DNA from 2 places in the Priestia sp. D3YE.R1 genome. Region 1 is predicted to be linked to the other one. Evidence: predicted binding sites of a transcription regulator. Region 1 holds the regulator's gene; the other holds the start of a gene.
What was found. Region 1 encodes NrdR, which represses ribonucleotide reductase genes. Its sites were predicted from a motif close to AACACNATATATNGTGTT; they were not measured.

Region 1 (15,127 bases):
CGTTGGCCTGACATACGGACTTCGAAAGGTGAAAATCCCGCTGAAATCCATTTTTATTATTTCATGTTGCTCAGCATTTTCTTTAATGTTTTCTATGTTTTTAGGAAAGGTACTTACGCATCTATTTTCAGTGGATGTACTAAATAAAGTAGGCGGAGGTATTCTTGTTCTACTTGGAATGTGGATTTTATACCAGTTTTTTTGTCCGGCAGATTCATCGCGGGTGAAAGAAGAAAAAACATTAGTGAAGATTGAAATTAAGTCGATTGGCTTAGTCATTAACGTATTGAAAAAACCGACGGCAGCAGATTTAGATAATTCAGGTTCCATCACTGGGATTGAAGCATTTATACTTGGAATTGCATTATCTCTTGATGCATTTGGAGCAGGATTTGGAGCAGCTTTATTAGGTTATTCGCCGTATGCTTTAGCAATTGCTGTAGCTCTTATGAGTTCACTTTTTTTAAGTGCTGGCATACAGTTTGGCAAAGTTTTTTCACGTTTATCATGGATGAAAATGTTTTCCTTTTTACCGGGAGTTCTGCTTATTATTTTAGGTATTTTTAGATTTTAAATAAAGCGATAAAGGAGAGGCCAATGTCAATTGTAATTGGATTAACGGGCGGAATTGCTAGTGGAAAAAGCACGGTAACTGGAATGCTGAGAGATATTAATATTCCGGTAATCGATGCTGACCACATTGCAAAAGAAGTCGTCGAACCAGGAAAAGAAGCATACAACCAAATTGTAGAGACGTTCGGCCGTGCCATTCTTCACGAAAATGCGGAGATCAATCGAGCGGCTTTAGGGGAAATTGTGTTTTATCAAGAGGAAGAACGTAAAAAGTTGAATGCAATTGTACATCCTGCGGTAAGAAAAGAAATGCTTTCTCAAAAGGAAAGGTATATCGAGGAAGGATACGATGCTGTGGTATTAGATATTCCGCTGCTGTTTGAAAGTGATTTAACACACTTAGTTGATAAAGTAGTGGTTGTATATGTCGATGAGCCTGTGCAGCTAGAAAGGTTAAAGTCTCGTAATGATCTTTCGACGGAGGATGCCTATGCACGTATCCACGCACAGCTGCCTTTAATTCAAAAAGTAGCCTTAGCCGATGCGGTGATCAATAACAACGGACCTGTAGAGGAAACAAAACAACAGCTTTTAAGTATATTAGCCCTGTGGCTAGATTAAAGAGGCTGGGACAAAAGTATGTTAGCTGAAGGAAAATCTGAACGAGCTTGATTCTTGAGGGAGAATCAAGCTCGTTCGGATTTTTTATTGCGAATATTTAAGGGCTGCTAAAAAAGAATGTGTTAAATATCTGTTCTCGCTATATACATATAGTAAAACTTAATTAAAATAATTTATTAAAAAAAATTAATATTATTCACTTTTTAAATATTTATGTTATACTATTCAATATAAAAAGTTAAATAGTATAACACATATAGAGAGGGGTATAGCCATGAAAGCACGTATTGCCATTAATGGTTTTGGGAGAATAGGAAGAATGGTGTTTCGCACAGCGATTATAGAGGAGAATTTAGATATTATTGCAATAAATGCATCTTATCCAGCCGAAACATTAGCACATTTAATCAAGTATGACTCTATACACGGACCATTTAATGGAGATGTTAAATGTGATGATGATGCGCTAATTGTTAACGGTAAAAGAATCCAGCTATTAAATTCACGTGATCCGCTGAATTTGCCTTGGAAAGAGCTTGGGATTGATCTAGTTGTTGAAGCAACGGGGAAATTTAATTCAAGAGAAAAAGCGCAGTTACATATTGAAGCAGGTGCGAAAAAAGTTGTCTTAACGGCACCGGGTAAACAAGAAGATATTACCATTGTGATGGGCGTAAACGAACGAGAGTTTGATGTGAATCAGCATAACATTATCTCTAATGCTTCTTGTACGACAAATTGTCTAGCTCCAGTTGTCAAGGTGTTAGACGAAGCGTTCACAATTGAAAACGGTTTAATGACGACCGTTCACGCATATACAAATGATCAAAAGAATATTGATAACCCGCATAAAGATTTGCGAAGAGCCCGTGCGTGTGCTCAATCAATTATTCCTACAACAACTGGAGCAGCCAAGGCGCTTTCATTAGTTCTTCCTCACTTAAAAGGAAAGCTTCATGGAATGGCGCTGCGCGTTCCTACGCCGAACGTATCGCTTGTCGATTTAGTTGTGGATGTAAGGAAACCTGTGACGATGGAAGATGTTAATTTAGCGTTTATTAAAGCTGCTGAAGGACCATTAAAGAATATTTTAAATTTAACAATGGAACCACTCGTATCAATTGACTTTAATACAAATCCTCATTCAGCTATTGTAGATGGACTATCCACGATCGTAATGGAGGATCATAAAATTAAAGTGTTAGCTTGGTACGATAACGAGTGGGGCTACTCTCAGCGCGTAGTCGATTTGGTAAGATATATTGCTGCAGAAATGCGTAATGGATCAAAAATAAGAGTAAGCTAAGAAAGCTATAGATTGCTTTTTAAAAAAACAGGGAGCTATCGCCCTGTTTTTTTTTGTTTTTATTCAAAAGAATAGGGAAAAGCAATAAGATAAGCATGCAAAGGGGTGTTTCTTTTTCTCAATTTTAATAAAAAATTAATAGTCGTTTAGCAGCTTTTACACACTGTCTCACGAGAATACAGGGGTAATTTGTATAGGTCTATCTGCGGGAACAATCTTTAATAAAATCAAAACACGTATTGCAAAATAAATGTAAACAAAGTATACTATGTTTCGTGAACTTCTTGTGTACCTTTCGGTGATGTGGCTACTTAAAGGGTTAGGACCTCTTTGGACTAACTTTCCCCCGTGGTAGTTAACATGCTATATGGCGAAAGAACTTCATGTTTAACGATTAAAAATTGTTAAAGGGGGAAATATCATTATGGAAACAATGGGTCGTCATGTCATCTCAGAATTATGGGGATGCGATTTCGATAAGTTAAATGATATTGATTATATTGAAAAAACGTTTGTTGATGCAGCTTTAAAATCTGGTGCGGAAGTTCGCGAAGTAGCGTTCCATAAATTTGCACCTCAAGGTGTAAGTGGCGTTGTTATTATTTCAGAATCACATTTAACGATTCACAGCTTCCCAGAGCATGGTTATGCAAGTATCGATGTTTATACTTGTGGTCATTTAGATCCTACAATCGCAGCAGATTATATTGCAGATGCTCTAAGTGCACAGACACGTGAAACAATTGAATTACCACGTGGAATGGGTCCTGTTCAGGTAAAACAAACTAAAGCGAATGCACTTTAATAGTGTCGATTGATTACGTAAGTTAAGAGGTGTATTACACACCTCTTTTTAGTATATAAATTTTTAATACGCAAAAACAAAGGGGATAACAACATGGGGGTAGTACAAGCAGTTAAATCTTTATTTTCTAATCATGTAGAAACAAGCGATCGCCATTCAGATCCGACTCTAAAAACGCACTATTACAAAACAACGGCTGGGAATGCATTTAAGCAAGTTCATGAAATGTTGAAGCACATGCAAGGGATAGAGATAATTGCTGCATATGAAGAGCGAGGAGAAATTAGCTTAAACGTTGTAAAAGGAAGAAAAGCTTTTGTTGTGATTACCATTATTAGCGTACGTCCTCTTGAAACCGCTATCGATTTTTCTGCTACAACAGAGTCAAAAGTGGTGCCAGTTGATTTTGGTTTTAGTAAAGAACTTGTACGTACGCTTTATAAGAGCTTTGATCAAAAACTTATTCCTCTTTCTTCGTAAGTTCCTTATTATTTTTGAATTTCAGGGAATAAAATGGGGAAATTCCTTTTCCTTTACTTGTATTCAAGCCTTGTTTTCTATAAGATGGAATAAAGCAAATCCTTTAATATAGCATCGTGTTTGATAAAGGAAATGATGATGACAATCATAATAAATGGCGAATAGCCGGCTAACATAGATGGAAATTAACTTATATGAGAGAAAATAAAAAGAAAAACAAGGTTTATTATTGGAGCTGAGAATATGAAGTGCCCATCCTGTCATTACAATGGAACGAGAGTGCTGGACTCGCGCCCTGTAGAAGAAGGCCGCTCTATTCGTAGAAGACGTGAATGCGAAGAGTGTCACTATCGTTTTACAACTTTTGAGAAAGTAGAAGAACTTCCGTTAATTGTTGTAAAAAAAGATGGAGCGAGAGAAGAGTTCAGCAAAGACAAAATCCTTCGAGGGTTAATTAAGGCGTGTGAAAAACGCCAAGTAAGCTTAAAGCAACTGGAAGATACCGTACACGATATTGAAACAGAGCTGCGCAGTCAGGGTACATCAGAGGTGCAGTCAGATGTGGTAGGAGAAATGGTGATGGAGCGATTAGCTGCTATCGATGAAGTCTCTTATGTTCGATTTGCTTCGGTATACCGACAATTTAAAGACATCAATGTATTTATTGATGAATTAAAAGATTTAATTAAGAAGGAACGACTGTAAAAGAGCTATTGAAGTATTCTTTAGGCTCTTTTTTTGTCATTTCTATTACTTTAAAAGTAGGTAGGGAACGACATGAAAGAACAACATTGGAAAGAAATGATACCGGTCGATCGTTATGTTGTTCGTTCGAGCGGCATACTGCAGGAATACGACCGAAAGATTTTAACAATGCTCTATCAGCCGTTGGTGGGTACGACGTGTTTTGGTTTGTATATGACGCTATGGAGCGAGCTGGAACAAGATCGTTTATGGGGAAAAGAGTCTACGCATCATCACCTAATGTCAATGATGCAAATTAATTTGAAAGCTATTTACCATGAACGGTTAAAATTAGAAGGCATCGGTTTGTTAAAAACATATATTAAGGAAGAAGATGATGTTCGTGTGTTCATTTATGAGCTCATTCCTCCTCTTACGCCCCATCAGTTCTTTAACGATGGCGTGTTAAATGTATATTTATATAACCGACTAGGAAAATCCATCTTTCAAAAAGTAAAAAATTATTTTTCGGATTCACTCGTGGATGATCAATCGTTCAAAGATGTGACGCATTCATTTAACGATGTATTTAAATCAGTTAAAGCAACGGAGCTGGCTCCAAGTTTTCAGTCTGAAAGCAAGGATGTATTTTCTCCTGATGCTCAAACGGACTTTATAGATTCTTCAAACCGTGCTTCTATTGAGATGAGCCCGGATTCCTTTGATTTTGATTTATTTTTAGCAGGCCTAACAGATTCAATGATTTCGAAAAGGTCCATTACATCTAAAGTAAAACAAGCGATTGAAAAGTTAGCTTTTTTATACGGCATCGATCCTCTTCAAATGAAAAATGTAGTGCTCGATTCGCTAAATGAGAATGATCAAGTTGATATTGAATTGCTTAGAAAAGCAGCACAGTCCTTTTACCAATTTGAAAATGGAGAAGCACTTCCAAATCTAAGCGAACAAATTCAGCCTCCTATGCTTCGTACCATGCAGGAAAAGCAGCCTCAGACAAAAGAAGAGCAGCTCATTCAACAGCTTGAAGTCACCTCTCCTCGACAGCTATTGATCGAGTTTTCAGGGGGAGCAGAGCCATCAAAAGCAGATTTGCAAATGATTGAAGAAGTGATGTTTAATCAAAAGCTTTCACCAGGGGTAGTAAATGTTCTGATTTACTATGTTATGCTAAGATCCGATATGAAACTATCTAAGAGCTATGTAGAGAAAATCGCTGGACACTGGGCGCGGAAAAAGGTACAAACTGTTCAAGAAGCGATGAATTTAGCTAAAAATGAACAGAAAGAATATCAAAACTGGACGGAAGCCAAGCAAAATAAAAAAACGGCCGGACGAAAAATTGTGCGTGAAGAAATGGTGCCAAACTGGTTAAAAAATAAAGAGCAGGTAGAGAAAAAAGCAGAGCCAGCATATGATGCAGAGTTTGAAGAACGAAAACGTAAACTAGAAGAAAAGTTAAAAAAGCTTGACCCAAAGCATAAAGAATAAAAAATTGTTATGATAGAAGTGGGGTGAAATAATGAAACCTATTAACGACTCATTAAATCAGTTGATTAATAAAAAAGATTTTAAAGCGCGATTAGAAGCATTAAAAAAGAATATTATGTCAAACCAAGATGTGAGAGCATTCATCCAAGAGCATCGCTATGAGTTAGATGAGCAAATGGTTGACCGGGGCTTGATGAAGATGCATGAATTTATCGACCAAAGCAAATGCTGCGATAAATGTCCTTCTCTGCAAAGCTGTGTCAATATGGTGAAGGGATATCACCCTCAGCTGGTTGTAAAAGGCCGTAATATTGATGTGCAGTATGAACGCTGCCCTAGAAAAGTCCAAGAAGATGAGCGAAAAGAACAAGAATCTCTTATTCAATGTATGTACATTCCCAAAGAAATTTTGCAAGCAACGATGTCTAAGATTACACTTGAACGTGAACGATTTGAAGCTGTTACTTTAGCAGAAGAGTTTGTTAGTGAATATGAGCCAGGCAAAAAGATGAAGGCACTATACTTGTACGGAGAGTTCGGGGTTGGTAAAACTTTTATCCTTGGAGCGATTGCTAATTCGTTAGCTGAAAAGAAAGTGAAGTCCACAATTTTATACGTCCCAGAGTTTTTGCGTGAGTTAAAAGGTTCATTTCAAGATCAAAGCTTTAATGAGAAAATAGAGTATGTTAAAAAAGTACCGGTTCTTATGCTTGATGATCTCGGAGCTGAATCCGTAACGAGCTGGATGCGAGACGATGTGCTCGGAACCATTTTACAATTCCGCATGCTTGAAAATTTGCCGACATTTTTCAGCTCGAATTTAAATTTTAAAGAGCTTGAACATCATTTGACATATACCCAAAGAGGCGAGAAGGAAGAACTCAAAGCCGCTCGTGTCATGGAGCGAATTAAGTCTCTAGCCACTCCTGTTGAAATAACTGGAGATAATAGAAGAGATAGATGAGCAGGTCGTTTTACATTTCTTGTAACGACTTGCTCATTTTTTTGCATGTTGCCCCATATACATTAATAAAGCGTGTCCAAAGGGGGGCTATGAGGAATGAAAATATTCTTTAAATATGTAGAAGACGCAGTCATTGTATATGAGTCTTTATGCGCGAAGCGAAGCGCTTTATCATATGGTTCACAGTGCTTGAAGCTGGTGAATAATCAGCTTTTAGTCATTGATGAGACATACAATAGAGAGGCCATTTTACAAGACATGGTGATACCGGTATTAACGCACGTAATTTTAAAAAAGAAAGAGAAAAAGATGATGGTAAACATATTAAAAGAACAATTTTTCTATTCAGAAGAGGAAGAGCAAGATTTGCTGCTTCAAATTATGGGGGGGATTATGGAAGGAGAGAGAGGCGAAATTCCGCAAAAAACATTTTCTCTTCCAAGAGAATTACTTATCCGCCAGGCTCTTCAAGACTTCTTCATTCATAATGTAACATTCACTTTTGAGTCTTTTCTCCAATTCCGTTTAAAAGAATATCAAGAGCGGCTGCGCTATTATGCTGAGCTGGCGATTGATGAATATAAGCTTGAACAAGACTATCAAATTCTTATTCATCAGCTGCGTCAAGCAGCTAATGAAAGACAGTCATCTACAGGCGATGTGTATGTAATGCACTTGAATAAAAACAAGTTTGTATTGTACGACCAAAGCAGTAGATATGTTCCGGAACGTGAATGTACAGCCCTAGCAGAGGCCTTTCTATCTGAACAAGAATCAGTATACATAGACTCAACTATTATCGCGCCTTTGCTGAGTTTATCTCCAGCTGCTATTCATCTGTATAGCGACCAGCATGATCATGATTTTGTTTATACCATTCAAAATATTTTTCAAGAAAAAGTTATGTTATACGATAAAAATGAATTTCCGTTTGATCAAAAGCAAAATATAACGTGAAAGGTTGATTTCTATTTTGAAAATGAATATAATAAATGCATATTGAAAAACAGCTATATGTCACAAGTTATGATGAGGACATGAGTGTATATTTACGGTTTATAGAGAGGGAGATCCAGGCTGAAAATCTCCTAACACGGAATATATTCTTACCACCTCTAAACTTCAGTAGTAAACGAGCAGCGTCTCTAGTAATTACTGACGGAATTTCCGTTATAAAACCTCGAGCCGCTTCGGGTTCTTTGGGTTATCCAAGATACGAAGAGGAAACAAGGGTGGTACCGCGTGTATACACAACTCGTCCCTTTTTATAAGGGACGAGTTTTTTGTTTTTACAAAAAGTTTATTAGTTATGTTAAAGGAGTGGAAAGTTGTGTCAGAAGTAATCAAAATGACATTTCCTGATGGAGCTGTTAAAGAGTATCCAAAAGGATCATCAACAGAAGATATTGCGGCTTCTATTAGCCCGGGATTAAAGAAAAAAGCGTTGGCAGGTAAAGTAAACGGCGAGCTGCTGGATTTGCGTACGCCAATCGAACAAGATGGCAGTCTTGAAATCATTACACAAGATGCTCCTGAAGCGCTTGAAATTATGCGTCATAGTACAGCGCATTTAATGGCTCAAGCAATCAAACGTTTATACAAAGATACAAAAGTACAGCTAGGTGTAGGACCGGTTATCGAAAATGGTTTTTACTATGACATCGATATGGAAGAATCAATTACTCCTGAAGATTTAGGTAAAATTGAAAAAGAAATGAAAAAAATCGTTAATGCAAATATTGAAATTGAACGAAAAGAAGTTTCTCGTGAAGAAGCCATTCAACTTTTTAAAGAAGTTGGCGATGAACTAAAACTTGAATTGATTGATGCGATTCCAGCAGGTGAAACGGTTACGATTTACCAACAAGGCGAATTCTTTGATCTTTGCCGAGGCGTGCACGTGCCGTCAACAGGCAAAATTAAAGAATTTAAACTATTAAGCGTAGCAGGTGCTTATTGGCGCGGAGACAGCGACAATCAAATGCTGCAGCGTATTTACGGTACAGCATTTTTTACAAAAGCAGATTTAGACGAGCATCTTCGTCTTCTTGAAGAAGCAAAAGAGCGTGACCACCGTAAACTTGGCAAAGAGTTAAACTTATTTACAAATTCTCAAAAAGTAGGACAAGGTCTGCCTTTATGGCTTCCAAAAGGTGCAACGATTCGCCGTATTATCGAGCGTTATATCGTAGATAAAGAAGTAAGCCTTGGTTATCAGCACGTTTACACGCCAGTGCTTGGAAGTGTAGAACTTTACAAAACGTCTGGTCACTGGGAGCACTACCAAGATGACATGTTCCCTGCAATGGAAATGGATAACGAAGACCTGGTTCTTCGTCCAATGAACTGTCCTCATCACATGATGGTTTACAAACAAGGTATTCACAGCTATCGTGAGCTTCCAATCCGTATTGCTGAACTTGGAACGATGCACCGCTACGAAATGTCAGGAGCATTATCAGGACTTCAGCGCGTTCGAGGCATGACGTTAAATGATGCACATATCTTTGTACGTCCGGATCAAATCAAAGAAGAATTTATTCGTGTGGTTCGCTTAGTTGAAGCGGTTTATAAAGATTTTGGATTTGAAAATTATTCATTCCGTCTCTCTTACCGTGACCCTGAAGATACAGAAAAATACTTCGATGATGATGCAATGTGGGAAAAAGCACAAAGCATGTTAAAAGACGCAATGGATGAACTTGACCTTGATTATTATGAAGCTGAAGGCGAAGCGGCATTCTACGGTCCAAAGCTAGATGTTCAAGTTAAAACAGCTCTTGGCAAAGAAGAGACGCTATCTACGGTTCAATTGGATTTCTTACTTCCTGAACGCTTTGACTTAACGTATGTAGGGGAAGACGGAAAACAACATCGACCTGTTGTTATTCACCGCGGCGTGGTGTCAACAATGGAACGTTTTGTAGCTTTCTTAATCGAAGAATACAAAGGAGCTTTCCCAACGTGGTTAGCACCTGTACAAGTTCAAGTGATTCCGGTATCACCTACGGTTCACCTTGAGTATGCAAAAGAAGTGCAAGAACAGCTTCAACTTGCGGGTATTCGCGTGGAACTTGATTCTCGCGATGAGAAAATTGGCTATAAAATCCGTGAGGCTCAAATGCAAAAAATTCCTTACATGCTTGTTGTAGGGGATAAAGAAGTAGAGGATAAAGCAGTAAACGTACGTAAATATGGTGAGCAGAATTCAGAAACGGTGGATTTCCAAGCCTTTTTACAAAATGTAAAAGCAGAAGCATCTCGTTAATAGAAAAAGCAGAGAATTGAAATTCTCTGCTTTTTTATACAACATTTATAAAAAACTGTTGCATAAATGTTTTTCCTTTGATACAATAACTTTTGTTGTTAAAAAAGAACGAAATCATTGACTTTTGTCTTTGTTGATACTATAATAGCTTAAGTAATTGAATACTTGTTTATACAGAAGAAGAAGCACCCGCTTCTCACCTGAGTGACGCATAGAGCAGTTAGCAGGTACATCGTATCTTAATTAAAACGATAGAAGTGTGGGTGCAGTATGTACTCACACTTTTTTGTGTGAGTTAATAATCGGTCTAAGCAAGCGTATTCGCTCATTAAACCTTGGAGGTGGCTACTTATTAGCAAGGACATGATGGTAAACGAGGGCATTCGAGCTCGCGAAGTTCGTCTAATTGATCAAAATGGTGAACAATTAGGAATTAAATCAAAAAATGAAGCATTAGAAATTGCTTCACGAGTAAATCTTGACTTAGTAATGGTTGCTGCAAATGCGAAACCGCCGGTATGTCGTATTATGGACTACGGTAAATTCCGCTATGAGCAACAACGTAAAGAAAGAGAAGCTCGTAAAAACCAAAAAGTTGTAAACTTAAAAGAAGTTCGTTTAAGTCCAACAATTGATGAACATGATTTTAACACTAAACTTCGTAACGCACGCAAGTTCCTTGAAAAAGGTGACAAAGTGAAAGCGTCTATTCGCTTTAAAGGTCGTGCCATTACTCATAAAGGGATTGGCCAAAAAGTACTTGAACGTTTTTCACAAGCTTGCGAAGATGTAAGTTCAGTTGAATCGGCTCCTAAAATGGAAGGCCGCAGCATGTTCTTAGTCTTGGCACCTAAAAACGAAAAGTAATAGAACGAGGAGGAACACCCCATGCCAAAAATGAAAACACATCGTGGCGCTGCAAAGCGTTTCAAAAAGACTGGAAGCGGTAAATTAAAACGTGCTCGTGCTTACACAAGCCATTTATTCGCTAACAAATCTACAAAACAAAAGCGTAAATTACGTAAAGGTTCTTTAGTAAGCAAAGGTGACTTCAAACGTATCCGTCACTTATTAGATAACATTAAGTAATTTGGGTTGAGATAGAAACAATACAGGAGGTAAACAATTATGCCACGCGTAAAAGGCGGTACAGTAACACGCAAACGTCGTAAAAAAGTTTTAAAATTAGCTAAAGGTTTCTTCGGTTCGAAGCATAGATTATATAAAGTTGCTAATCAGCAAGTTATGAAATCTCACATGTATGCTTATCGTGACCGTCGTCAGAAAAAACGTGACTTCCGTAAATTATGGATCACACGTATTAATGCAGCTGCTCGTATGAACGGTCTTTCTTACAGCCGTTTAATGCACGGTTTAAAATTAGCAGGTATTGAAGTTAACCGCAAAATGCTTGCTGACTTAGCTGTAGCTGATGAAAAAGCATTTGCTGAATTAGCAACTGCTGCTAAAAAAGGCTTAGATAAGTAATGAATATAAAGTCTCGTCATCTTTAGATGATGAGGCTTTTTTGCTATCGGAGGAGATATCATGAATGAACTGCTGCTTACCTATTTTATTGTTATTAATATAGTAGGGATAGGAATGATGTATAGAGATAAACAAAAAGCAAAAAGACATGAGTGGAGAATTGCCGAAAGTACGCTGTGGACGGTAGCTGCTGTCGGAGGAGCCATTGGAGGACTGATTGGTATGTATTGCTATCGTCATAAAACGAAGCACACATCGTTTACAGTAGGCTTTCCTATTCTTGCCGCTCTTGATTTACTTTTCTTTTTTGTTATCAGCTGAGCACAAATGATTTTGTGCTCAGTGTAAAAATTCTCGAACGGGGCTTTTCCAGCGAATAGGAGCATTTGGGTACATGTCGTGTACGTGATTTTCCAGCAGCTTGAAATCTTGTTTTTGCAGTTCATGTAATCGAGATGGATCGGTTAACACCATTGTAATTGATAAAGATTCTGGTTCATTGGGATTGCTGTATTTTTCTCCTTCAAATAAAATACCTTTATACGTTAATAGAAAATTTTTGCGGATATTCGTTTTTTCGTCGACGACAAAAAATTGCTGATGTTCCTGAGCTGCTACAAGCTTCCGCTTTGGACTGCGAAAATGCTGAACCAGCTTTAATAGTGTGTAAGCAACAAGCGCGAAAATGAACACGCGAACGATAACAATAACAAACATAACGCTCCCTCCTTTACAAGGCACAGTTTTCTTACTTTACGTTTCAGTCTCTAAAAAGTTTCATGATTTTTGATATAATTTCTTTATTGGTTTACAAAGAAGAAGATATACATAATTACAGGAGTGATTACATTGAATTTACAACAGCTATTTACCATGCAGCGTCAGCTGGATCAGCATATAGAAGATAAGCATCAGCTTCATAAGGAAGACTTGGTTCCGAGAAAACTTTTAGCTCTGCTTGTTGAAATGGGAGAGCTGGCAAACGAAACGCGCTGCTTCAAATTTTGGAGCGTCAAACCTCCGGCTGAAGATGCTGTTATTTTAGAAGAATTTGTGGACGGCGTACATTTTATTCTGTCTTTAGGGATTGAAAAAGGATACGATGATTTAACTGAGTTACCAAATGCAAAAGCAGGTGATTCAAAAACAGCACAATTTTTACAGTTGTTTGCACAAGTTGCTGCTTTCGAGCAGGATCTGTCGAAAGAAAACTATGTGAACATGTTTGTATCTTACATGACGCTTGGCGATATGTTTGGTTTTTCCGCTGAACATATTGAAGAGGCGTACATCTCAAAAAATGAAGTGAATTTTAAACGCCAAGAACAAGGATACTAGAAATAAAGGGATGGGAAATTTTACTTCAACCTCTTTTTAGCTATAATAGAGGTATACATATGAAAGGGGTAATCCATATGACAAAGTTAGATGAAACATTAATGATGCTTAAAGCACTAACAGATGCAAAAGGAATTCCTGGAAATGAACGTGAACCGCGTGAGGTTATGAAGAAATATATTGCACCTTATGCAGATGAAGTAACGACGGATGGGCTAGGCAGTTTGATTGCGAAAAAGGTGGGCAACGAACAAGGGCCTAAAATTATGGTAGCCGGCCACTTAGATGAAGTAGGTTTTATGGTGACTCAAATTGATGAACGCGGCTTTATTCGTTTTCAAACGGTAGGCGGATGGTGGTCTCAAGTCATGCTTGCTCAACGAGTAACCATCGTTACATCTAAAGGAGAGGTAACGGGGATTATTGGCTCAAAGCCTCCTCATATCCTGCCTCCAGAAGTTCGCAAAAAGCCAGTTGACATTAAAGATATGTTCATCGATATCGGCGCTTCTAGCAGAGAAGAAGTAGCGGAGTGGGGAGTGAAACCTGGTGATCAGGTTGTACCTTATTTCGAATTTACGGTTATGAACAACGAAAAGATGCTGCTAGCGAAAGCCTGGGATAACCGTATAGGCTGTGCAATCGCTATCGATGTATTAAAAGCTTTAAAAAATGAAGCGCATGAAAATGTTGTGTATGGTGTGGGAACAGTGCAAGAAGAAGTTGGACTTCGAGGTGCAAAAACATCCGCTAACTTTATTGAACCGGATATTGCATTTGCTGTTGATGTGGGCATCGCGGGAGATACACCTGGCGTTTCTGATAAAGAAGCTTCTTCTAAAATGGGAGATGGTCCGCAAATCATTTTATATGATGCTTCCATGGTCTCTCATAAAGGACTTCGAGATACAGTGGTAGATGTGGCAGATGAATTAAATATTCCGTATCAATTTGATGCAATCGCTGGAGGCGGTACGGACTCAGGTTCTATTCATATTTCAGCTAACGGGGTGCCAGCACTTTCGATTACAATTGCAACTCGTTATATCCATTCTCATGCAGCGATGCTTCATCGTGATGATTATGAAAATGCAGTTAAATTAATTGCGGAAGTGATTAAACGCTTAGACCGAGAAACGGTTAACGCAATTACGTACAATTAAAAAAAGCTCATTCTCCTAGGAGAATGAGCTTTTTGTTGTACATAGGAAAAGGTTATTTATTTTAAACCGTTTTCAAGCGTTGTCAGAATTTCTTCTTTTTCTGATTCCGGAGACTTTTCCCAAAGCACCTCAAATAAAACACCAAGTCCAGGGAGCATTTTTTCTTCACCGCTTTGAATAGCGTCAGAAATTGTAGCCTCAAGCTCTTCTTTTGAGTTTCCTGAAACGTTTGCAATAACAGCATTTCGTAAATTAAGATCCATCATTTTCACCTCAGCTATCGTAAAGTTACCAATAGTTTTTGTTTTCTTTGCGATTTCTATGTACAATAAAGTGAAACTTATCTAATGATTATTGAACAAAATGTAATCGAACTATTTATTTTTGTATAGATAAAGGAGTTATGTTTGTGAAACAAATTGATTCAGTTAAAAATCCGCAGGTAAAAGCGTGGAAAAAGCTGCATAATAAAAAAGACCGTGATAAGCAGGGCCTTTTTATGGTAGAAGGCTTTCATTTAGTAGAAGAGGCTATCAAAAATAACGATTGCGTAAAGGAACTAATTATACGCGAATCGACCGAAGTGCCCGCACAGTGGAATATAGACGGTATCGAAATAACCGTTGTAAACGAAGCAATTATTAAATTATTATCTGACACAGAAACACCTCAAGGAATTATTGCCGTGTGTGTTCAAACAAAGCATGCAGAAATCATTCATACAGCACAGAAAGTATTTCTTTTAGATGCAGTGCAAGATCCAGGTAACCTAGGTACGATTATTCGAACCGCTGATGCTGCCGGAGTGGACGCTATTATCGTTGGAGAGGGCAGCGTGGATGTGTACAACCCAAAAGTCGTTCGTTCAACGCAAGGAGCTATTTTTCACCTTCCAATTGTAAAAGGTGATTTACTCGAAATGATTTCA
Region 2 (15,127 bases), 260 kb from region 1:
TTAAGTACTCATCTTTGTCTAGTTTTTGAACCATCTTCGTTACAGATGAGGGGTGAACCGCCAATGCATCAGCAATATCAGACACTCGAGCGTATCCTTTATCTTCAATTAGCATATATATTTGTTCAATATAATCTTCCATACTCGGTGTAGGCATGAAATCTCCCCCAATTAATATTATGTATTGCTAATAATAAGTCATAAATGTCTGTTTCTTATAGTGATATCGTGTTCATGTTTGATAATCTATGTGAAAAAAACGTGTAAATAAAGCGATGTCATAAGATAAAACTGGATAAAAGACATTCAATTAAAATCATACTACAATGCTTATTCAAATACAAGAACCGTTCGATCCCGCTTCTTATTTATGCCCCATTTTTATACATAATAAAAGCTGACTCGTTTGAGTCAGCTTTTACTAGTCAATCATGTTCAAAATTAAAGGCCGCATTTCAGCTGTGCACCACAGTTTGTACATGTGTTGCATCCGCCCATTTCTTCTACCGTTCCTTGACGGCAAACCGGACAAGTATTGCCTACTTCAGAACCAATTGTCACATCAGTTGAACGAATTTCGTTAATTGTATCAACTAACACCACGTGCGGTTTCGTTTCTTCTTTTGGCGCTTCAATTTCTTCATCAAATGTATTTTCTTCTGCTTTTAGCGTTAAGACTTGTGCATCACGGCTTCCGTCTACGTACACCGTACCGCCTTTTGCTCCGCCTTTATACAGACGTTCGTACACTTTTTGAACTTGCTCTACCGTGTAACCGCGAGGAGCGTTTACTGTTTTACTAATTGAGCTGTCAATCCAGCGCTGAATCACACATTGCACGTCCGCGTGAGCTTGTGGTGCAAGTTCCATAGCTGAAATGAACCATTCAGGGAGATTGTTTGGATCTGCTTCTGGATGCTGATCTAAATACTCTTGAACGATATCAGCTTTTACTTCAATAAACTTACCTAAACGGCCGCTTCGGAAGTATGAGAATGAGAAATAAGGTTCAAGACCCGTTGATACTCCAACCATTGTTCCAGTACTGCCTGTTGGCGCTACTGTTAGTAGATGAGAGTTTCGAATACCGTGCTCTTTAATGTTTTCACGAATATCTTCAGGCATTTTTTTCATGAAGCCTGTATTTGTGAATGCTTCACGTAAAGAAGCCGTTTCAGCATCTGTTTCGCCCACTAAGAACGGGAAGCTTCCTTTTTCTTTTCCAAGCTCTACAGACGCGCGGTAAGCCGTTGTTGCAATTGTTTCAAACACTTTATCTACTAACTCATTGCCTTTGTCAGAGCCGTACTCTGTTTCACAATAAATAAGAAGATCGTGAAGACCCATTACACCAAGACCAACGCGGCGTTCGCCAAGCGCTTGCTTTTGGTTTTCTTCTAAGAAATAAGGAGTTGCATCAATAACGTTATCTTGCATTCTAACGCCAGTTTCAACTGTTTGACGTAGCTTTTCAAAGTTAACTGTTTTCATTTCTTTATCTGCCATTTGCGCTAAGTTAACAGCAGCTAAGTTGCAGACGGAGAATGGTGCAAGTGGTTGTTCACCACATGGATTTGTTGCAACAACGTGCTGACCATATGCTTGAGCATTTGTCATGTCATTGGCATTGTCGAAGAAGAAAATGCCTGGTTCAGCTGAGTACGTTGCACAAATATTAATTAAGTTCCATAGCTCTTTTGCACGGATAGTACGGTACGTACGAACTTTGTTTCCTTGTTTTGCCCATTCGCGCACATCGCCTACTTCGTGCCAGTTTTCATTGTAATTAGCCATTTCTTCTTTTGAATAGCTTTCTACGTCTGGGAAGCGAAGTTCGTATTCTCCGTCGTTTTCAACAGCATCCATGAAATCTTTTGTTAAGCATACAGAAATGTTTGCTCCTGTTAAAAACTCTGAGTTATGAACGCTGTACGTTCCGCCTGTTTGCAGCTTTTCTTCTGCATCTTTAATGATTTTTTCACTGAACCCACCAAGACCAGGAATTTGTTTATAGTTAATGATTCCTTGGTACATCGCTTCTTCAGACTCTGTTAGCGGCGTGAACTTCAATTTATCTTGCGCGTGCTTTTTAATCATTTCGTCATTTGTGTTTTCAATTAAGAAACGTAAAATGCGAGGGTTTTGCATTTTAGAAATAATAAACTCTACAATGTCAGGATGCCAGTCGGCAAGCATGATCATTTGAGCTCCCCTGCGCGACCCACCTTGCTCAACAAGATGCGTCAGTTTAGCAATATCATCTAACCATGAAACCGAACCAGATGATTTGCCGTTTACACCGCGAGCGAGCGTGTTGCGCGGGCGAAGAGTTGAACCATTCGTTCCAACACCGCCTCCACGGCTCATGATTTCCATTACTTGTTTGCGGTGTTCTGAAATACCTTCACGTGAATCTTTTACATAAGGCATTACGTAACAGTTGAAGTACGTTACGTCTGTGTCAGCACCTGCACCGTAAAGAACGCGGCCAGCTGGTACAAAGTTTAGCTGAACAAGCTCTTGATAGAACTTTTCAAACCACTCTTTGCGCTTTTCTTCTGTTTTTTCCACAGAAGCTAATCCTGTTGCATTACGTTTTGCAATTTGCTCGTAGAAGACTTCTAGAGGCTTTTCAATGACATCTAGCGAACGAGTAATTAACCCGTTTTCTGCTTCTTCAGGCGATAAAGCACCTCTAAACTCATCTTCTACCTTGACAACAGCGGCCTTTTGCTCAAAATTAATGCTTTCCACATAGCCAAGTCCTCGTGCTGGAAATTTTGGATCTTCCTTTACAGTTAGAACAACAAAATCTCCTTCTGATAACGTTAATTTTTCCGTATCTTTAAACGCATAGCGGTCTAACATTACCAATCTTGAAACACCTTTATGAGTCAACTTCATATCCGGTGTAATCGGATGTACTTGCGGAAAGCGTTCAATATCTGAATTGAGCTTTTCAACATTCATATTCACTTTTTGATTTAACAAAACAGTCATTCTCACAACTCCTTACTTATCGAACATCTATAAATTTATTAACTCTTTTTCCTTTTAAAGGAAAAAGAGTTTTTCAATCAACTATCAATAACTTACCACACGGCTTGGACGAATTCAATATATAGTATTTGACACTCGACCAAACATCTACATATAGAAAGGTGTCAAGTGAAATATTTTTTTTTTCGCAAAAAAAGTGTTTGACTTTTCTTCCCCATGTATTCTATTAGCCAAGCATTATTTCTAAAAATTCCAATAAAAAGTGCAACTTATAGAAGTTGCACTTTTATCTATTTCCCATGGGCATCCGTTTAGCGCTTAAAGTTCCATTCATCCGATCCGTACTTTGTTCGCGCTAGTTCTTCTACATATGCTTCCTCTTCTTCAGACAGCGTATACGGTTCTAAATCAATATCAAGAGCCAAAGCAAATCCTTTGTAAAACGCTTCTTTCGCTTCTTCAATAGGGATTTTGCGGCCCGCAATTGCATTGATGGCTACCGCTTTAGAACGAAATGCGCGCTGCATTCTTTCCTTCACGCGATCATTTGGATAATTAAACACGCTGAATAATTTATCTTCATCAATCTCTAACAGAATAGAGCCGTGCTGTAGAATAACTCCTTTTTGTCTAGTTTGGGCACTTCCAGCAATTTTGCGGCCCTCTACAACTAGTTCATACCAAGAAGGAGCATCAAAACACACGGATGAACGAGGGTTTTTTAAGCTATTTTTTTCTTCTTCTGAACGAGGAATAGCAAAATAAGCCTCGAGCCCTAACGAACGAAATCCTTCCAGTAAACCTTCCGAGATGACGCGATATGCCTCTGTAACTGTCTTAGGCATGTTAGGATACTCTTCAGATACAATTACGCTGTAAGTAAGCTCTTCATCATGAAGCACGCCTCTGCCGCCCGTTGGACGTCTCACAAAGCCTAGTCCTAATTCTTTTACTTTATCAAAGTTAATTTCTTTTTCAGCTTTTTGAAAATAACCGATCGACAGCGTTGGAGGGTTCCATCCGTAAAAACGAATCGTAGGTGGAATTTCTCCTTTACTATGCCATTCTAATAACGCTTCATCTAACGCCATATTGTAATAAGGCGAACGGTTGTTGGAATCAATAAATCTCCACTTTGCTTTCATCTACCTCATCCTCAGCTATATGTAATATAAAAAATAAATCCGTTTTTTAGTCTACCAAAAGATTGGGCTAAGGAAAAGCAAAGAGCAACATAAAACTGTGAATTCAAATGTGGTAGTTTTTTCATTTTCGGGAAGAAATCCGCTAGATTCAAGGCAAAATCGCTTTACTTCTAATTTCATTCACTTATATAATAAGAGTATGGATTTTGTCGAAGAAAGGAAGAATCAGCATGTCACCAATTACAGCAGTACTCATTTTACTTGGAATAATCATCATATACTCTGTCGTTATGTTCTTTGTCCAACGTCGCATTATGAAAACGTTAACTGAAGAAGAATTCCGCAGCGGCTACCGCAAGGCACAGCTAGTTGATATTCGTGAACCGAATGAATTCGAAAACGGACATATTTTAGGCGCACGAAATATTCCTCTTTCACAGTTCCGTATGCGCATTAAAGAATTTCGTCCAGATCAGCCTGTCTACATCTATTGTCAAAGCGGAATGCGCACAGGACGCGCAGCACAAATGCTTCGTCGCCACGGTGTTAAAGAAATCTATGATTTAAAAGGCGGCTTCAAAATGTGGAACGGTAAAGTGAAAAAGAAAAAATAATGATATGTATATAGAAAAACCTCGCCTTTGAGCGAGGTTTTTTGTTAGACGTTTTGAACAGCCTGTTCTTTCTGATAGCGAAGAACTGGTTTTCTCGCTGCCAGCGTTTCGTCAAGGCGCTTCACAACCGTTGTATGCGGAGCTTCCTGTACAAGTTCAGGCGTCTGTTCTGCTTCTTTTGCAATTTGAATCATCGCATCGATAAACGCATCCAGCGTTTCTTTCGACTCCGTTTCCGTTGGTTCGATCATCATGCACTCTTCTACAATAAGCGGGAAGTAGATAGTCGGCGGATGATAGCCAAAATCAAGCAGTCGTTTCGCAATATCCAATGTGCGCACGCCAAGCTTTTTCTGACGTTTTCCTGATAAAACAAATTCGTGCTTACAGTGACGGTCAAACGGCAGCTCATAGTGCTCTGCTAAACGACGCATCATATAGTTGGCATTTAACACAGCATTTTCCGTTACGGCTTTTAAGCCGTCTGGACCCATTGAACGAATATACGTATAAGCGCGAACGTTGATACCGAAGTTGCCGTAAAACGGCTTTACGCGTCCAATTGACTGAGGACGGTTATAGTCGAAGTGGTAGCCTTGTTCTGTTTTCACAAGCACTGGTTTAGGCAGATACGGAATTAAATCTGCTTTTACCCCTACCGGACCAGAACCAGGACCGCCTCCTCCATGAGGACCTGTAAACGTTTTATGAAGGTTTAAATGCACAACGTCAAACCCCATATCTCCAGGGCGAGCTTTACTTAATACTGCGTTTAAATTTGCACCATCATAATAAAGTTTCCCACCTGCTGCGTGAACAATTTCAGCCATTTCTAAAATATCTTCTTCAAATAACCCTAGCGTATTTGGGTTTGTTAACATTAAAGCGGCTGTATCTTCTCCCACTACGCGGCGTAAATCCTCTAAGTCCACTAAACCATGTTCGTTTGATTTTACCGTTACCGTTTCAAATCCCGCAACTGTTGCCGAAGCCGGGTTCGTTCCATGAGCTGAGTCTGGAACAATGACTTTTGTTCGCTGCGTCTCACCATTTGCTTCGTGATAGGCACGAATCATCATAAGCCCGGTCCACTCGCCGTGAGCACCTGCTGCTGGCTGAAGTGTTACTTCATCCATTCCCGTAATTTCTGTTAAATGCTCTTGTAAATCATATAAAAGTTCGAGAGCACCTTGAACCGTTTGCTCATCTTGAAGCGGATGAATATGCGCAAATCCAGCAATGCGTGCTGCTTGTTCATTCACTTTTGGATTATATTTCATCGTACATGAACCAAGCGGATAAAACCCTGAGTCCACTCCGTGATTTCGTTTTGAAAGCGCGGTGTAGTGACGCATAATATCAAGTTCTGATACTTCAGGAAGCTCAGGAGCTTCGGTACGCACATACGCTTTTCCAAGCAGTTCTTCAGCATTTACTTGCGGCACATCTAACTCCGGCAATGAATAGCCGATTCGCCCTTCTTTACTGCTTTCAAAAATAAGTGATTGATTTTGATTAAGCATGAAGATCCCCCAATTCATTTACAAGTTGGTCAATTTCCTCTTTTGTACGGAGCTCTGTAAAAGCAAGCAGCATGTGATTTTCAAGCGATTGGTTATCACGGCTAAGATCATAACCGCCAATTATTTTTGATGCTAATAAATGATTGTTTGCTTCTGCTACCGAAACAGGAAGCTTCACGACTAGTTCGTTAAAAAACGCTCCTTCAAATGCTACATTTACTCCTTTTGCCTTTAACGCTTCATATGCATAATGCGCTTTTGATAAGTTTTGCAGCGCCATTTCTTTTACACCTTGCTTGCCTAAAGCTGTCATGGCAACCGATGCTGCTAAAGCATTTAACGCTTGATTTGAACAAATGTTAGACGTTGCTTTATCGCGGCGTATATGCTGTTCACGCGCTTGAAGCGTTAATACAAACCCTCGCTTACCGTTTTCATCCACCGTTTGCCCTACTAATCGCCCTGGAATTTTCCGCATAAGCTTAGACGTAGTTGCAAAGTATCCGCAGTGCGGGCCTCCAAATTGACTTGGAATACCAAATGGCTGTGCATCTCCAATGACGATGTCCGCTCCGAATTCTCCAGGAGGCGTAAGTAAACCTAATGATAAAGGATTGCTTGAAACGACAAACATGCATTTTTCTTGATGAGTAATTTCTTCAATTTCTTTTAACGGCTCGATTTGTCCGTAGAAATTTGGGTATTGGACAATAACAGCTGCCACGTCACTCCCCATCTCTTTTTCTAATGCAATCATATCTGTTACTCCGTCTGCTGCAGGGATTTCTACCACTTCAATGTATTGACCCTTCGCATACGTTTTTAAAACATCTTTTGACTCAGGGTGAACAGCCGCAGAGACAAGTACTTTTTTCTTTTTTGTTTGACCCGCACTGAGCATAGCGGCTTCTGCTAAAGCAGTTCCTCCGTCATACATAGAAGAATTAGCCACGTCCATCCCCGTTAACTCACAAATCATTGTTTGAAATTCAAAGATGGCCTGAAGTTCTCCTTGAGAGATTTCTGGTTGATACGGAGTATAAGCCGTATAAAATTCTGAACGAGAAATAACATGATCAACAATAACCGGCATGTAATGATCGTAAACTCCTGCTCCTAAAAAAGAAGCATAGTCTTTTAAATGAACATTTTTAGCAGCCATACTATTTAATTCTTTTAACAGCTGAGGCTCTGAAGCCGCTTTTTTAATATTGTATTCTCCTTGAAAACGAACGCGCTGCGGAATATCTGAAAATAAATCATCAACAGATGAAACACCAATTGCTGCTAACATTTGCTGCTGATCTTGTTCTGTCATTGGTAAATAGCGATGTAACATGTTAAATTCCTCCCCAAAGCTTACTTTGAACGTTTATAAAAAGGTGTTGAAACCACTTTTGCTTTTAAGCGTTTTTTTCGAACCTGCACTTCCACTTCTTGACCAAGCTCTGTATACTCTGCTGACAATAGTGCTAGACCGATGTTTTTCTTTAATGTCGGTGACTGTGTACCTGTTGTCACAAATCCAATTTGTTCTTCATCTGCAAATACTTCGTAACCGTGTCTTGGTATACCTTTATCAATCATTTCTATTCCTACCAGCTTACGAGGTGCCCCGCTTTCACGCTGTTCTTTTAACACTTCTTTTCCAATAAAGCTGTCTTTGTTCGTTTTTACTGCAAATCCAATTCGAGCTTCAATGGGCGTAATATCTTTTGAAAGCTCTTGGCCATATAAAGCCAAAGTAGCTTCAAAACGAAGCGTATCGCGAGCGCCTAATCCGCAAGGCAACACACCTTCATCACTGCCAGCTTCTAAAATAGCCTTCCACAAGTGAGAGGCGTCAGCTGAAGAACAATAAATTTCAAAGCCATCTTCCCCCGTATACCCAGTACGTGAAACGAGAGCTTTTACATTCGCTACTTCTACATCATCAGCAAATGTAAACGGCTTTAATAAAGATAAATTTTCGTTCGTTAACGTTTGTAAAACTTTTTCTGCTACGGGACCTTGTAAAGCTAGCTGCGCAGTTTCATCAGATTGATTAACGAGCGTTACATCTCCTTGTTTGTGAGACACCAGCCACTCATAGTCTTTTTGAATATTAGCAGCGTTTACGACTAGCAAATACTCTTGATCTGCTTTTTTATAAATCAGCAAATCATCTACCGTGCCTCCGTCTTCATAACACATAGCCGTATACTGCGCTTTTCCATCTACGAGGGTAGAAACGTCATTTGTCATCGTGTGCTGAAGAAAAGCTAAGCTATCAGCTCCTGTTACAAGAATTTCTCCCATATGAGAGACATCAAAAAGGCCTGCCTTTGTACGTACAGCTTCATGCTCTTCTTTAATAGAAGAAAATTGAACGGGAAGAGCCCATCCTCCAAAATCAATTGTTTTGGCACCATATTTCTGATAGGTATCATAAAGCGGCGTTTTGTGTAATTCTGTTGTCATATTTATGTCCTCCTCTTTTTCACGTGAAACTTTTCATAACGGGGAGTTTTCAAAGAGTGTGGGGATCACTATGTATCCAAACAAAAAAGGACAGAAAACCCCCTACTGTATTTAGTAGGAAGTCTCTGTCCTTTTCACCTGAAAGTTTACCTATAAACGAATAGGTTTGCCTCGTGGGTGGTCTATAAACGCATAGACACTCTCCAGAGCTGCGTCAAACAAGAGTCTTTTTGCCTGAGAGATTCACAATTTTATTGCTTGCTCCTTCGGCGCTACATTCAAGTAGTCTCTCCCCGTGTCATCATTCGCTTCTATAAAGTTGGTAAAGTTGGGCATACTACTGAAAGATGTATCTATCTTTATTCACACAATCATTTGTAAAGTGCTAATCTATTTTCTTTTTCAAATTTTCTAAATATATTTTTATCCTACCTGATTCTTATCATTTGTTCAATAAAAATTTTTTACAAAGGAGCATTTTTATCATGAAAGTGAAATTAAACATCGATGAAACATGGGAAGCGGCCTTCTCAACTAAATTGGAGCAAGACGGTCCTTGGTCTGCATGGGATTTGTATAAACTTGCCTATGAAATAGAAGACCAAACGCTTATCTCAGAATTTGAAGGACTACAAAGCCCAAAGCATCTAGCCGATTTAACGCCGCTTCCTCATCAGCTCGAAGTAGCCAAACAAGTAGTGGAAACAATGAATGGGAAAGCCATTTTAGCAGATGAAGTAGGACTGGGGAAAACGATTGAAGCAGGGTTAATTTTGAAGGAATATATGATTCGCGGACTTGTTAAAAAAGTTCTCATTTTAGTTCCAGCTTCGCTTGTTTCACAGTGGGCTATGGAATTGAATCAAAAATTTTATATTCCTGCAGTCCCTCAAAGAAAATCATATGTGTGGGATCAGTGTGACATCGTTGTGTCTTCAATTGATACTGCAAAACGTTCTCCTCATCGAGAAATTGTGCTAGAACAAGACTACGACCTCATCATCATTGATGAAGCTCATAAACTTAAAAACAACAAAACAAAAAACTATGAATTTGTTCAAAGTCTGAAAAAGAAATTTTGTCTGTTGCTAACCGCAACACCGATTCAAAATCGAATTGAAGAAATTTTTAACTTAGTCTCTCTTTTAAAGCCTGGCCATCTCGGCAATAAAGACTATTTTGAAGAATTATTTTCTGCTAAAAAACGCTCTTTGCAAAACGATGAGCACTTAAAAGAGCTTGTTAACAAAGTTATGATTCGAAATCGCCGCCACGATACGGGTATCGAATGGACGAAGCGAATTGTGCAAACCATTCCTGTTGAATTTTCGCCAAAAGAACGCGAGCTATACGATGCGATTACGTCTTTTAAAGGAAACGGACTGCACCCTTCAAGCGCTTTTTCAATTTTAACCCTGCAGCGAGAGGCCTGCAGCAGCCGTGAAGCGGTGTATATGACATTAAAAAACATGCTGGAACGTCAGGAAGATCAAAACAGCGCATTAACGGAACATATGATTACGCCGTTAATGGAACTACTTCAGCAAGTACCGCAAAATGCAAAAGCAGAAAAAGTTCTGGAGCTCGTTCAAAAAATTGATGACAAAGTCATTATTTTCACTGAGTACAGAGCAACTCAACTGTATTTACAGTGGTATTTAAAACAGCATGGAATTACCTCTGTACCGTTTAGAGGAGGATTTAAGCGAGGTAAAAAAGACTGGATGAAGCAGCTTTTTGAAAGCCACGCGCAAGTATTTATTGCCACTGAAGCGGGCGGCGAAGGAATCAACCTTCAGTTTTGTCATCATATTATTAACTATGATCTGCCGTGGAATCCAATGCGTCTAGAACAGCGAATTGGAAGGGTCCATCGTTTAGGTCAAAAACATGATGTTCACATTTACAATTTAGCCATTCAACATACGGTCGAAGAACATATTTTAAAATTGTTATACGAAAAAATAAACCTGTTTGAACGAGTTGTTGGAGAGTTAGATGATATTTTAACAAAGCTTGATTTAAAAAATATCGAAGAGCATATTCAAGATATTTTATTTCATTCACGGAGTGAAGGAGAAATAAAAATCAAAATGGAGAACTTGACGTCTATTATTCAATACGAAGACAGCGAGGAGGATCAGCATGCAGCAAACTGATATTCATCAATTTTTAAAGCGTTACTTTCTAGCTAATAATTGTTCTATTGTCACAGAAACACCATCTTATCTAACGGTTCAATTAACGATCGAACTTGACAAAGAGTTGATGAATCGTCCATTTTATTGGCATTATGTTGAAAAGACAGGCGGAGAAGCAAATCCTGCTTCACTCACTTTCATTACAGACCCAGCGTTTGAAGATGATTCTGTTCAAGGAGAACGAATTCATTTTGGTTCACCTAGGCTGCATCAAATTTTCGCTTCTACTCAAAAGCTAGGCGGATTTATTCATCTGTATGAACAAGTTGCATCAGCTCAGCCAACAAATCAGCCTTTACACCCTTGGCTTGCGTTAAATATTAAAGTCTCGTACAAATGTGATCGTAAAAAAGATGAGCTCTTGTCGCTTGGCATTAATTTAATCAATGGACAAATTATTGAATCTTTTCATGAATTAATCATTAATCAAAATTTATCATCTAAAATCTCAGACTATTGCTTTACTCTTTCACCTTTTATTAGGCCGAAAAGTGCGATTGCACGACTCACATCATACGTGACTGACTATGTTAAAGCTCAGCCGACTGAATGGGCAGAAAAAGCGCAGGAAAGATGGTATGAAGACTTAGCGCTTCTTGATCATTTTTACGAAACAGCAGAAGAGCTGCCAGAAATATATGTGACCGAAAAAACAGCGCTTCAAGAGCTGTACGAACCGACTATATTATTTAAGTTTATAAACGGTGGCTTATTTTACATATCGCCCGAAACGATGTCTCGTCAATTTAATAAAACACAAGCCGGTTAAAAAAAGATGAGCATATGATATGCTCATCTTTCTTTTTTCTTTCGGTACCACAGCATAAACGACAGCGGAATCATTCCAAACCATCTGTTTGCAAAAGGTGCTCGCTCTTCTTTTTTTTGAATCTTTTTCGTTTTCCTCTCTTCTTTTGGCTGATCCATATATTGTACAAATTGCTGAGTCATATATTTTACATAATCATTCGTTTTCATATAATCATCTCCTCAGCACTATTATATCCGGAGAGAAAGAGACTTAATCCGTCCACTTCACAATGTGTTGATCCTTTTTTTGAATATATGCGGTTTCTGTCAATGCTCTTCCTTGCAGTGTTTGACACTTTATTTTTAGGATAATCATCTGTTCATCTTCACTTACTACTTCGTATGAAACCGTACCCGTTTCTAATACTAGGGGTGTAGATGGAGATTTACTATGTTCTTTTACTTCTTTTTTTACATGTACAACCGCGTTTTCTAAAAGATGCTCCAGACGATTTTTCTGCTCTACTTCTTGATAAAATGAACTTTTCGTCACAAAATAAGTGGTTTGCTGAGCTACTAACAGAAGAAAAAGCGCACAAAATGCCAAAACAACCGGGAGAATAAACCCTTGCTCATTATGTTTCATAAGCAAGCATCAAAAACGTCGTAATGGTTTCTTCTCTAACTTTGTTAACACCGTCTGTTGAACGAATCAACAGCCTTTCTTTTTGCTGTTCATACATAATATTCTTAATATGCTGCAGCACAACTTCATGACCGCTTTCATCCACTCGTCTTCTTATCTTGTCTTCGTATCGTTCATACGTGATGACCTGATTATTTTCCATTTTCAACGTAAGAGTAGTCGCATGAATTCTCACTTCTTTTGCTTCTCGATATTCCATAGCAAGTTGATTCACAAAAATTTCCCACTCCATTTCATTCATACTAAAGTCTGGATTATATGTTTGCTTAGCTAGCGGAATGATAATGGGGAAAAATGAAACAATGATCAAAAAAAGAGTAAAACTGACTAACATCTCTACAAGCGTAAAGCCTTTTTCACTTTTCACTTCAACATCACATCACACTTCTTTTTCATTTTATCAGCGGAATCTGTCCATTCTACACAAAGCTTTTGAGCACTTTCTCCGTTCCATTTCAGATAAAACACAACGTTTTCTTTTTCGATTTTTTCTTGCCGTTTATATCCTGCTTCATATTTATATTTCAATAGCTCTTCATGCAAGATAGCATCGGCTTGATACGAAACATATTGCTTCTTTTCTGCTTCCTTCATCTGAACATACAAAGGAATAATTGTACCGGTTAGGAGTAAAAGCATGCTAAATGACACAAGCATTTCTAACAAGGTGTAGCCCTGCTGCCCCTTACATCTTGTCCACATAAAAACGGCCTCTACCTATTTGAAAAGTAACTTTGTATTTAAATTTTTGGCTGCTGATAAAAATAGTCTTTGCTTGAGAAATATTGCCGTTTTTGTTGTATTGTATCGTGGAATTGCCGCTTCCAAACGTGATATGAATGGTGGAGTCATAGGCGCGCTTATAAAGAACGGCACGAGAATCAGAAACAATATATTCTGTTCCCTTTGGTGCGAAGTTAATTTTAATTGGAGATTCGCGGTTCATGGCTGTCTGCTGCACATAAAACGTGTCACTTTGCAGCTGTCGCAAGAATAATGTGATTTTGTAATATTCGACAAGCGGCCGAATGGTTACGATAATGGAAAACATCATCACTTGCACAATAAATAAAACCATCAGCATCTCAATGAGGGTAAATCCTTTTTGCTTAAGAAGAACCACTAGCCGTAACCTTTCCGGTACCGTCAATTTGAATAGCTTGACCATTTGGACACACGGTACCTTCTTTTAAGTAGCCTCCTGCTTCAAGCTCTTCTAGACTTGGTTTTTCGCCGTTTTCAAGTTCATATACTTGTACCTCAGCCTCTACGGTTTTGACAAGAGCTGAGCAGCCTTTATTGTTAATAACCGTATTATGCTTTAATACATTTGGAATCATAATGAGCAAAAGCACGGTAATAACGAGCATAACAATGAGCATTTCAATAAGGGTAAATCCTTTATTACCTTTTAGAATCATATTCTTTCACCTTTCTACAAGCTCGACATCACTTCTAACATCGGAAGCATAACGGACATATACATAAGCAGAATGACAATTCCGATGAATAAAAATGTAAGCGGCTGTACATATTTTAAAATACGAAAAATAAATTGTTCCATTCTTTCCATCATAAATAGACTGTAATCATACAGCTCTTGAGAAAGCTCACCGTTCTGCTGGCCATGCACAATAACTTGAGCCAAGTCTTTTTCATAATGAGATTTACCTGAAACGATATGATCTAATCGCATTCCTGAGGAAAGTTGATCTGTAAAAGCAAAGGCTTCCACTTGAAAAAACGGATGATGCTCCTGCTTTTGAAAAAGAGCAAAGCATTCATAAATAGATAAACCACCGTTTAGTAAATTGCTCATATGAACAGAAAAAAAGTACGAGTTAAATAGACGTGTGAACGTTCGGATAACGGGAACTCTCATAAAAAGCTGCATTTGAACTACTGGAGGCAATTTTTTAATGTAAATCACATAAAACAAATAAAGGATGATTGGCATACTGATGACTGCAGGTAACACAAAAGGAAAGAACGACATCGCCTGCATAAATAAGAGGATAAACGAAGACTGCTTGTTTCCAAAGGATAAGTACAGAGCTTCAAACTGCGGAAGTAAAACCGTACTTAAAACAAATAAAATGGAAAGAATAAACAGAAGTAGCAATACGGGATATTGAACAAGCTTTTGAAATTTTTTACGATGCCTTACTTTTTCTTCAATCATTGAGCTACTTTCTTTTAGTGCAAATTGAAGGTTTCCATGCTGTTCCGCAAAATATAAATAGCTTAAAATATCACGGTGAAACTGAAGTTTAACAAAAGCATCGTGTAAAGATTCTCCTCGTTTTAACTGCTCAAGACATTTTTCAATATCCGTTTTTTCTTTGTTAGATACTTGAAACGTCAAAAACGAAAGAGCTTGAGAAAGAGTGTAGCCTTTTTCTAAGAGCTTAGAGACCTGCTTCAGAATTTTTGCTTGCTGAGCCAGAGACCACCTTTTTTGTCTATTTGTCTTTACCCCCATCCGTCTAGCGAATGCGGATATAAATAGCCTAGCGCAATTCCTTTTAGAATAACATCTCGGAGCGTCTTATAATCATAATCCGCATTTTCTCCTTTCACTTCTCTCATCACCGCGCTAAGCTCCTTGCCATAAAGCAATTCGTATATGCTGGACTGACGATGCTTCCTCATTTTTTTACAAGCCGGGTGGCATTTTCCAGAACACAGCGGACAGCGAATTTCTACAAGACGCTGTGCAGCTACTGCT

Region 2: a site for NrdR is predicted at 3,112-3,129, ahead of ACOZIR_RS02140 (vitamin B12-dependent ribonucleotide reductase). Genes of this name have one in related genera too.

Annotation. Positions count from the first base shown of each region.
Region 1 covers NZ_JBLTHW010000001.1:143,661-158,787, forward strand. The annotation lists gene ytaF (sporulation membrane protein YtaF) at 1-574, shown strand, start outside; gene coaE (dephospho-CoA kinase) at 598-1,194, shown strand; gene ACOZIR_RS00745 (glyceraldehyde-3-phosphate dehydrogenase) at 1,469-2,500, shown strand; gene speD (adenosylmethionine decarboxylase) at 2,925-3,305, shown strand; gene ACOZIR_RS00755 (hypothetical protein) at 3,399-3,785, shown strand; gene nrdR (transcriptional regulator NrdR) at 4,029-4,490, shown strand; gene ACOZIR_RS00765 (replication initiation and membrane attachment family protein) at 4,563-5,978, shown strand; gene dnaI (primosomal protein DnaI) at 6,010-6,942, shown strand; gene ytxC (sporulation protein YtxC) at 7,039-7,899, shown strand; T-box leader at 7,960-8,208, shown strand; gene thrS (threonine--tRNA ligase) at 8,252-10,210, shown strand; ribosomal protein L20 leader region at 10,382-10,504, shown strand; gene infC (translation initiation factor IF-3) at 10,574-11,077, shown strand; gene rpmI (50S ribosomal protein L35) at 11,099-11,299, shown strand; gene rplT (50S ribosomal protein L20) at 11,339-11,698, shown strand; gene ACOZIR_RS00800 (DUF1294 domain-containing protein) at 11,759-12,019, shown strand; gene ACOZIR_RS00805 (hypothetical protein) at 12,038-12,415, opposite strand; gene ACOZIR_RS00810 (dUTP diphosphatase) at 12,548-13,036, shown strand; gene ACOZIR_RS00815 (M42 family metallopeptidase) at 13,114-14,199, shown strand; gene sspI (small acid-soluble spore protein SspI) at 14,256-14,462, opposite strand; gene ACOZIR_RS00825 (TrmH family RNA methyltransferase) at 14,603-15,127, shown strand, end outside.
Region 2 covers NZ_JBLTHW010000001.1:399,008-414,134, reverse strand. The annotation lists gene mntR (transcriptional regulator MntR) at 1-157, opposite strand, end outside; gene ACOZIR_RS02140 (vitamin B12-dependent ribonucleotide reductase) at 442-3,000, opposite strand; gene ACOZIR_RS02135 (lipoate--protein ligase family protein) at 3,312-4,145, opposite strand; gene ACOZIR_RS02130 (rhodanese-like domain-containing protein) at 4,376-4,759, shown strand; gene gcvPB (aminomethyl-transferring glycine dehydrogenase subunit GcvPB) at 4,804-6,282, opposite strand; gene gcvPA (aminomethyl-transferring glycine dehydrogenase subunit GcvPA) at 6,275-7,621, opposite strand; gene gcvT (glycine cleavage system aminomethyltransferase GcvT) at 7,642-8,742, opposite strand; glycine riboswitch at 8,955-9,047, opposite strand; gene ACOZIR_RS02110 (DEAD/DEAH box helicase) at 9,228-10,901, shown strand; gene ACOZIR_RS02105 (YqhG family protein) at 10,888-11,712, shown strand; gene ACOZIR_RS02100 (YqzE family protein) at 11,736-11,921, opposite strand; gene comGG (competence type IV pilus minor pilin ComGG) at 11,965-12,339, opposite strand; gene comGF (competence type IV pilus minor pilin ComGF) at 12,329-12,766, opposite strand; gene ACOZIR_RS02085 (type II secretion system protein) at 12,763-13,101, opposite strand; gene comGD (competence type IV pilus minor pilin ComGD) at 13,085-13,522, opposite strand; gene comGC (competence type IV pilus major pilin ComGC) at 13,509-13,820, opposite strand; gene comGB (competence type IV pilus assembly protein ComGB) at 13,835-14,881, opposite strand; gene comGA (competence type IV pilus ATPase ComGA) at 14,872-15,127, opposite strand, start outside.